Regions from separate parts of the Alteromonas sp. P256 genome, predicted to be linked through region 2. Evidence: predicted binding sites of a transcription regulator. Region 2 holds the regulator's gene; each other region holds the start of a gene.
The links. The regulator MetJ, encoded in region 2, represses methionine synthesis genes. The targets are predictions, from matches to a motif close to TAGACGTCTAGACGTCTA.
Positions count from the first base shown of each region.

Region 1 (3,273 bases), on a different contig from region 2:
CGGTTGGTAGCTTGGGCCGTTTTTCTCAGTTTACGGTAATACTCCATGGCTGAAGTATTCGCCTTTTTGTTTGGCGTTACCACGTGGAACCCGCTTTCCATCATGTCTACATATTGACTAGCAATGGCCTCGTGGCTGGTGCAATCGACAATCACTGGGTTAACTAAGCTATTGTCATTTACAAACTGGTCTAGGCGTTCAACACTCAACCCTTCACGTGCAGATTCTAGTGCGGCTTTCCAGTCGCCAGTTAAATCGATACCTTGGCTATTAAGTAACAACTTGCGACTATTTGCCATACCGTAAACGCGCAGCTGTATATTACGTGCAAGCAAGGCCGGCTGCTGTTTCGCAATTTGCGTCAGCAGTTCGCTACCCACATTACCGCAGCCTACAAGGAATACGTCAATAGTGTGTCTGTCTGAGAAAAAGTTTTGATGAATAACCTTCACCGCTTTTTTCGCCCGCTTAGTCTCGATAACAGTAGAGATAGAACGTTCAGAAGAGCCCTGCGCTATCGCTACATTATTCACTCGTGCTTGCGCTAATGAATTAAAGAAACGAGCCGCAAGCCCCTTGGTTTGACGCATACCGTCGCCCACAAGAGTGACGATGGCGAGGTCGTTGCGCACTTCAATTGGGTCGAGTAATTGATTTTGTAACTCTAGCGCAAACGCATCTTCAAGCAAGTTTAGTGCTTTATTAGCGTCTTTGCTTTGTATACAAAAACTAATGGAGTATTCAGAAGATGACTGAGTAATAAGGCTGATTGAGATATTGGCGTTCGACATAACTTCGAATACGCGACTTGCCATTCCCACCATGCCTTTAAGACCAGGTCCCGCCACGTTAAACATAGTGACATTATCAAGCTGCGATATACCTTTAACCGATGTCCATTTCTCGCTTTTCTCATTGCTGATAAGCGTTCCAGGGGCCGCCGGATTAAGTGTATTTCGAATAAGGCACGGTATATGATGCTGAGCAATAGGGCCTATTGTTTTTGGGTGCAGAACTTTTGCGCCAAAATAGGATAACTCCATCGCTTCTTGATAGGTGAGTTTATCAAGTAGTACTGCGCCCTCAACCTGATTCGGATCCGCATTATAAACGCCGTCTACATCAGTCCAAATTTCACAGCAGCTAGCGTCGATACACGCGGCTAGAATAGCCGCAGAGTAATCGGAACCATTTCGGCCCAGGGTGACTTTTTGCCCTTCTTCGTTTGCGACTACAAACCCTGGCATAATAAGAAATTCACTGCCATCAACGGGAACGTCAGTAAATCGCGCTTTGCTAAGCGACACATCGGCAATGCTATCTAGGTACTCGCCATCAGCCAGAATATATTTTACGGGGTCGATAATGCGATTAGTCACGCCTTTTGCAGTAAGGATGGCACCAAAAAGCGTTACCGAAATGTACTCACCAATACTTAAAATGCCTGCTGCCACATTATCAGGGGCCACACCTAGTAAATTAATGCCCTGTAGATGTTTTTTCAATACTGTAAGCTGGCTGTCGATAAAAGCGATAACTCGGTTGTATTCAAACCCGTCTAATTCATCATTTAAGCTATTAGCGATACCGGTTACTGTGTCGTTTAGCTTATCGAGAAGCGGCTGAAAATCTTCGCCACCGGCTGCTTGTTCGCACAATAATGAGAGCGCATTAGTTACGCCTTTTGGGGCCGATAGTACAACGGCAGCACCGTCGGTTTGGTGAGTATCCATGCTAATCTCTGTAACGCGTAAATATCGCGGTGCATCGGCTAGAGAAGACCCTCCAAACTTTAAGACTTTCATATGCTACTCCTTGAGGTTGCGCATGCTAAAACGTATATAAAAAAAAACCCGCTCTGTTTGAGGCGGGCTTTCGTTGTCTTTTGCTTATTCGCACTAGTCACCGACCGCCCTTCTTGAGGTGGTAATTAACATGGTCATGGTGCGTATGGCTAGAATCTGTTTCATGGGTTCAATTTGCCGTATAGACGTCTATCTGTCAACCGCAGTTTTCACCACACTGTATTGCACATAATGCAACACTCTAGACAAAACGTTTCTCTTTTGAATATGAAAAGCCGATTATGGGTAACATTATCGGTCATCGGTAAGGTTTTCGGACAAAAAATCAACAAGAAGTCTAATTTTAGGTGCCACATTGCGGTTAGAAGGGAACACTGCCCAAATGGCTTCTTGCTTATCTTTATAGTCTGGTAAGACCTCTATGAGATACCCCTCGGTGATGGCATCTCTCACGTAAAAGCCGGGAAGTTGGGTTAAGCCCAGTCCGTTAAGTGCAGCAGCTTTAAGTGCATTGCCACTATTATACCGCACGCGACCATTTACATTCAGAGTGTGAACCTGTTGATTAATAAGAAAGCGCCATTGGGGCTGAGAACCTACCAGCAAACTGTGTTGCTTTAAATCTTCAAGCGTTTCTGGCATCGATGTGCTTTTAAGGTATTCTCGGCTGCCGCACACATACAGCTGGCGTGTAGCCAATTTCTTCGCAATCAGTGAGGAGTCTTCAAGTTTTCCGATGCGTATTGCCAAGTCGAGTCCCTGCTCAACGATATCCAGTTTATCGTTGGAAAACATGCACTGCACACTGATGCCCGAATAAGTAGCTAGAAATTTATTCAATAAGGGCGCAATGAACGCTTCACCAAAGGCTACTGGCGCGGTCAACTTAATCAGCCCCTGTGGAGATTGTTGCAGCGCACTTACCGTTAGCTGTGCGTTTTCGAGCATGGTTAACGCCGGGTTGGTTTGCTCAAAATAAAGCGAACCCGCCTCGGTTAGCGATACACTGCGCGTTGTTCTGTGCAGTAGCTTTACCCCAAGTCTCTTCTCTAGTGCAGCAACTTTTCGACTGATTTGTGCCACTGAAGTATCTAGCTTGTTTGCCGCGCCGGTAAAGTTACCCACGTTAGCGACGTTACAGAATTCAATAATACCATCTAGATTTTTCACCGCTGTGCCTCGTGTATCAACCTATTCAATTTTTTAAAACCATTCTTTCTAATCCACTCTTTTCAAACCATTTCTTTTAAAGCCTACGTTCTATCGAGTGTTTCGCCTATTTTTCAATATGTTTCAAACTCAGCGACTTACTTAACCTATTATTAGTCTCGAATCGATCTTCGCTCAGTCTTGGCTCGGCAAAATGACGTACTGTAAAGCTTAAAGCTTATGACGCATTCATCATTATTACAAATAAGAAATAGTGATTTACTAAATCTGTATTTATCAATCGTCCTGCCTCTCCTAT
Region 1 covers NZ_JAZETM010000004.1:292,280-295,552, forward strand. The annotation lists gene thrA (bifunctional aspartate kinase/homoserine dehydrogenase I) at 1-1,805, opposite strand, end outside; gene V7R39_RS09065 (LysR family transcriptional regulator) at 2,097-2,975, opposite strand.
Region 1: thrA (bifunctional aspartate kinase/homoserine dehydrogenase I) is a predicted target of MetJ. The motif match lies at 1,980-1,997, and genes of this name have one in related genera.

Region 2 (3,273 bases):
ACAGAAGAAATATGAGACAAAAAATAAACATAATATGTATGAATGACAAACATAGTCTGCTTTTACTGGTCTAACGAGTTTCTCTCACCTACATTAATTATGACTTAACAACGTCGTTACATAGCACAATAGAGCACGCCTTGGTAACTCTGATCAGATATGTACACCACCATGGCCTGTGTTAGTGTTATCACGTACGCTTAAGCAAGAATAACACAGATAAATAACACGGATAACAGTCCGGATTTAATGAAGCTAGCCTGATAATAATGGCCAGTAGGCGCTACCCTTTAAGCATTTAGTAATATCTAGCAATATCCATGAACCCTACACTCAAGGAATCTATTTCACATGTCAGATTTTAGACAACGCGCTCTCGACTATCATGCCAAACCAACGCCAGGAAAAATCAGCGTTGAGCTATCGACACCCGCAGACAGCGTAGATGATTTAGCGCTTGCTTACAGCCCCGGTGTCGCCGAGCCAGTAAGGGAAATAGCTGAAGATCCAGACAACGCATACAAATACACGGCTAAAGGCAATTTAGTGGCGGTTATCAGTAATGGTACTGCTATTTTAGGCTTAGGTAATCTTGGTCCATTAGCTTCAAAACCGGTAATGGAAGGTAAAGCCCTGCTGTTCAAGCGTTTTGCTGGTATCGACGCTATTGATATTGAAGTGAAGCACAGAACAACCGAAGAGTTTATCAATACGGTAGCGAATATTGCCGATACGTTCGGCGGTATCAACCTTGAAGATATTAAAGCGCCAGAGTGCTTTGAAATAGAGCAAGAGCTTATTAAACGCTGTAAAATTCCCGTCTTTCACGATGACCAACACGGCACCGCGATTGTCACCGCCGCCGGAATGCTTAACGCGTTAGAAATTCAGGGCAAAAATATCGAAAATGCCAAAATTGTCTGTCTGGGAGCGGGAGCAGCTGCCGTGGCCTGTATGGAGTTACTAATAAAGTGCGGTGCACAGCGCGAGCGTATTTACATGCTCGACAGAAAAGGAGTGATACACACTCGTCGCGAGGACTTAACAGCACATAAATCGTTATTTGCTAACAACACCGACAAGCGAACCCTAGAAGACGTCATGGATGGTGCTGATATATTTGTGGGCGTGTCTGGCCCAGACCTTCTTCCTCCGGAAACATTAGCGCTTATGGCCAATAACCCTATCGTGTTTGCTTGCTCTAACCCCGACCCTGAAATAAGGCCAGACCTTGCACATGCGGTACGAGATGACCTTATTATGGCAACCGGTCGCTCAGATTATCCAAATCAGGTAAACAATGTACTTTGCTTCCCGTTTATCTTCCGTGGCGCATTGAACGTTAGAGCCAGCGCCATAAACGATGAAATGAAAGTAGCCGCCGTTGAAGCACTGCGCGCCATCACAAAAGAAGAAGTACCTGCTGAGGTGCTTGCCGCGAGCAATAGCGAAAGTCTTAGCTTCTCAAAGGACTATATTATTCCTAAACCCATGGACCCGCGCTTGTGCGAACGCATAGCCAATGCCGTATCAAAAGCCGCCATAGACTCTGGGGTAGCTGGCATTTAAGACGCTCAGTCTTAGCCATTACGCTTGAGAAAAAGGCTTTATAAAAAGGCGTATAAGCGAGTGTAAAACACAGACGCTACGTGTTGATAATGGTTTTATTAAGCTGGTTTTATTAAACCGGCTTTATTGAATTGAGCACCCAAATATAACAGCGTCAAACTGCCATATTTGGGTGCATTCGCTCTACCCTATTCTTCGGTAGGCTCATTTTCGACGCTGGGATCAATGCCCATCTCTTCCATAATTCTTCTTGCTTCTGCAGGCACTCTGTTGCCGTTGTCTTTACGCAAATCATCATCGTTCGGTAAAGGCTGACCTGTAAAGGCATGAAGAAACGCCTCACACAGCAATTCTGAGTTAGTTGCGTGTCGCAAGTTATTAATTTGGCGACGGGTGCGTTCGTCAGTTAACGCTTTCAGCACATTAATCGGTATTGAAACAGTGACTTTTTTTACCTGTTCGCTTTTCTTACCGTGCTCTGCGTAGGGGTGTATATATTTACCATTCCATTCTGCCATAGTACTAACTCGGTCTTATTTTATTTATGTTATGAAGTGAAATTCTAAACGAGTTCACGAAAAGGTCAATTGAGCAGTGTAAACCTCTTGACGTCTAGACATATATTCTTTATTTTGGACGTCTAAACGTCTATTAATATTGCTAGTAGAGAGAAAATGACATGGTTTCTTATGCACAAGGCATTGATGCGCTCAACCAATCCCTATCGGAACTGCGTGACATTGACGTCTCTTTTGAGTTTTTCCCCCCTAAAACGGAAGCCATGGAGCAAACCCTTTGGAAATCAGTTGAGCGTTTAGCACCACTAAAACCAAGCTATATGTCGGTGACATATGGCGCGAACAGTGGCGAACGAGACAGAACGCACGATGTGGTCAAGCGCATTCAGCAACAAACCGGCGTCGCCGCGGTTCCTCACCTTACTTGTGTGGATGCGAGTAAAGACGAATTAAAGCAAATTGCGCAAGACTACTGGGATTCAGGCATACGCCGCATTGTTGCTTTACGTGGTGATTTACCGCCAGGTATGGATAACACTGAAATGTATGCATCTGATTTAGTGGCCTTACTCAAAGAGGTTGCTGATTTTGATATATCGGTTGCCGCCTACCCTGAAAAACACCCTGAAGCTCGCAATGCGCAGTTTGACCTGCTGAATTTGAAGCGCAAAGCAGAAGCCGGTGCTACCGAGGCCATTTCACAGTTTTTCTTTGATACTAGCGTATTTCTGCGGTTTAGAGACCGGGCCGCTGCTGCCGGCGTTGATTTAGACTTAGTGCCAGGTATTCTTCCTGTCACTAACTATCAAACCCTTGTGAAATTTGCAGGATTTACCAATGTTCACGTGCCGGGTTGGCTGCATAAAATGTTTGATGGTTTAGATGCTGATGACCAAGCTACTCGTAATCTAATTGGTGCTAACATTGCGATGGACCAAGTTAAAGTATTAGCAAAAGAGGGAGTGAAGCACTTTCACTTTTACACCCTCAATCGCAGTGAATTAAGCTATGCAATTTGTCATATGCTTGGTGTGCGTGGCGACAGCTAATAATTGCCCTCAGTAAGCCACAGAAACAGTGTAGGCAAAATGCAGGCAAAACGCAGAGAGAATGCATCAACCTGCTTAGAATAAACCTTTGCTCATAACGTCGCTGACAGTTACCATCAAATTATAGAACCACAGCA
Region 2 covers NZ_JAZETM010000007.1:124,383-127,655, forward strand. The annotation lists gene V7R39_RS12400 (malic enzyme-like NAD(P)-binding protein) at 352-1,569, shown strand; gene metJ (met regulon transcriptional regulator MetJ) at 1,758-2,087, opposite strand; gene metF (methylenetetrahydrofolate reductase) at 2,249-3,136, shown strand.

Region 3 (3,273 bases), on a different contig from region 2:
GACATACACTAGAATATTCAATCGGTCCGGGTTACTCGTTTGTTGAAACACAAGAAGGTGAAGATCAAGACAGTGTAATTGTTCGTGCTTCAACAGCATATACATGGTTGATTTCAGACACGTCTAAGTTTACTCAAACACTGAGTACGGAAGTGGGTTCTGAAAATACTAAGTCTCGTGCGGAATCAGCACTCACTGCAGTGATCACAGGTAATCTTTCAATGCGTTTGTCATTCAAAATGGATCACAACTCAGACGTAGCTGAAAACAGAGATAACCTTGATACCGAAACAGCGGTTAGCTTAGTATACAATTTCTTTTAAACAAGCTGATACACAAACAGGGTTAACTGTGTAGTGATATAAAAACGCCGCATCGATATTTGTCGATGCGGCGCTTTTGTTTGTGGCTATTGACCATTGTAACGAGTCGCTAGGCATTCAGCCGCCCGCTAGGCTTTCAGCAAGTATGCTGTGCGACCTAGTGCAATATCCGTGTTTTTATAGTGCCGTCAATTTGCTGCAGTTCAGCAAGGGCTTCATAGCCTCTGTCTTCTTTAACATCTACTACCACGTAACCAATTTCAGCGTTCGTTTGAAGGTACTGCGCTTCAATGTTGATGCCTTTCTCTGCAAACGCTTGGTTAATTTGCGTAAGAATACCTGGCTGGTTCTTGTGAACGTGAAGCAAGCGTGAGCGGCTGTTGTGCTCTGGCAGCGATACCTCTGGGAAGTTAACTGCAGACAGCGTTGAGCCGTTATCGCTATATTTCGCAAGCTTACCTGCCACTTCAATACCAATATTTTCTTGCGCTTCTTGGGTGCTTCCCCCAACGTGAGGCGTAAGAATTACGTTGTCGAACTCGCGTAAAGGTGATTCAAACTCTTCGCCATTTGATTTGGGTTCAACTGGGAATACGTCAATGGCAGCACCATTTAACTGACCGCTTTTAAGTGCTTCCGATAGCGCGTCTATATCAACCACCGTACCACGAGACGCATTAATGAGTATACTGCCAGGCTTCATTTGAGAGAGCTCTTTTTCACCTATCATGTTTTGCGTTTCAGGTGTTTCAGGCACGTGAAGTGTGACTACATCAGAGGTATTAAGCAGTTTCTCTAGAGACTTGACTTGGGCTGAGTTGCCAAGCACTAGCTTGTCTTCGATGTCGAAAAACTGCACGCGCATGCCCAAGTGTTCCGCCAAGATGCTAAGCTGCGTTCCAATGTGGCCATAACCAATAATTCCCAGCGTTTTGCCTCTTGCTTCGTAAGAGCCAACAGCGGTCTTTTCCCATTCCCCGCGGTGTGCTTTTGCATTTTTGCTTGGCACTTGACGAAGTAAAAGAATGATTTGGCCTAGCACTAGCTCGGCAACAGAGCGAGTGTTTGAAAAGGGCGCGTTAAACACAGGAATACCGCGACGTTGAGTGGCAGCTAGGTCAACTTGGTTTGTACCAATACAAAAGCAGCCAATAGCAACAAGCTTTTTGGCGGCGTCCACCACCCTCTCTGTAATTTGGGTACGAGAACGAAGTCCCACGAAGTGAGCATCTTTGATTTTTTCAATTAACTCATCTTCTGGAAGAGAAGTTTTAAGATACTCAATGTTTGTGTAACCGTTATTTTTAAGTGTTTCGAGCGCGCTCTGGTGAACACCCTCTAACAATAAAATTCGGATTTTGTCCTTCTCAAGTGAAACTGTACTCATGAACTCGCTGTCTCTCGCTGTTGTGATTCGGTTCGAAATGTGGCTTGAGCCATCTAGACGTCTAAAAGAAAAATAACAGAAAACGCCCTCAGTTAAAAGGAGTATTTCACTTAAAGGTTTTTACACCTTCATCGGTTGCTGAAAGCACGATATCCGCGCCGCGCAAAGCGAAAATTCCGTTAGTGACAACTCCGGGAATATTATTGATTGCTTGCTCTAATTCACGAGGATTGAGTATGTCTAAATTGTGGACATCTAAAATGACATTGCCATTGTCGGTCACGACACCTTGACGGTATTCAGGATCGCCACCTAGTTTCACTAATTCTCTAGCCACAAACGAGCGCGCCATAGGGATCACTTCTACCGGAAGAGGGAAATTACCGAGTACAGGAACGCGCTTACTGTCATCTACAATACACACGAATGTTTTTGCCACGCCAGCCACTATTTTTTCACGTGTAAGCGCAGCGCCTCCGCCTTTAATCATATGCTTGTGTTCGGTGACTTCGTCGGCCCCATCAATATACACCGATAGGTTGCTAACGTCGTTGAGTTCAAAAACCTCAATGCCTAACGCTTTTAGCTTTTCCGTAGAGGCTTCAGAGCTTGATACAGCACCCTCTATTTTATGTTTGATTTTGCCTAATTCTTCAATAAAAAAGTTAACGGTTGAACCTGTGCCTACTCCAACAATGCTGTCTTGTTCAACATAGTCTATTGCCGCTTTCGCTACTGCCTGTTTTTTCGCGTTCTGATCCATTGTTACTCTCCTTTTAGTTTGCTTGGAGTGTAACCGATAAGACGCGAAATCGCAGCTTTATGTCTTCAAAAGAAATGGATCTAGGATTAGGGCGTAATATCAGAAAAGCTGAGTATTCTGTTTGGAGTCACAATAATATCTACCGGAATATCCCAAGGCTCAAAGGGCAGGGTCTCAACTTCTTGCTCATCGTGTGCAATACCAATCAAAATGGGTTTTTGTTGAGTAAATTGAGTAAATGCCAGCGTTCGGTCGTAGTAACCGCCGCCCATGCCCAGTCGATTGCCGTTACCATCAAAGCCCACCAACGGCATTAAAATAACGTCTATGGTGCTAGTGGGAATAACGTTTGGGCAGGCCAGTTCAGGCTCATCAATATTGTATTTATTTTTTACAAGCGTGGTATGTGGGCCATATTCAAGAAACAGCAGGTGGCCTTTACAAACAGGATGTATCACGGGCAGTGAGAACGTTGTGGGCATCGATGTAAGCGCTGATTTAGGTGCTGATGCAGATGAATAATCGATGCCGCTCACCATTTTTTTGCGCATACCTTTGGAACGGCTAAACGTATCTTGCATAAAGGTGCTAAGGTTTATTTCTCCATCGTTCGCTAAATACCCAGCAATTGACTTTGCCTTAGTGACACACGATAAAGAATTTAACTGTTGGCCAATCTGCAGCGCAGAATGCGCACGTTGCTCAGGCGGTATGCTATTTCTTACGTTTCTTAGGCTTTTACGCAAATGTTTGCGAAGACTTGCTGTGCTCTCGGCACGCTCATTATTGGGTAAAAACTT
Region 3 covers NZ_JAZETM010000004.1:180,480-183,752, reverse strand. The annotation lists gene V7R39_RS08595 (DUF481 domain-containing protein) at 1-323, shown strand, start outside; gene serA (phosphoglycerate dehydrogenase) at 481-1,710, opposite strand; gene rpiA (ribose-5-phosphate isomerase RpiA) at 1,817-2,473, opposite strand; gene V7R39_RS08580 (5-formyltetrahydrofolate cyclo-ligase) at 2,560-3,273, opposite strand, start outside.
Region 3: serA (phosphoglycerate dehydrogenase) is a predicted target of MetJ. The motif match lies at 1,757-1,774, and genes of this name have one in related genera.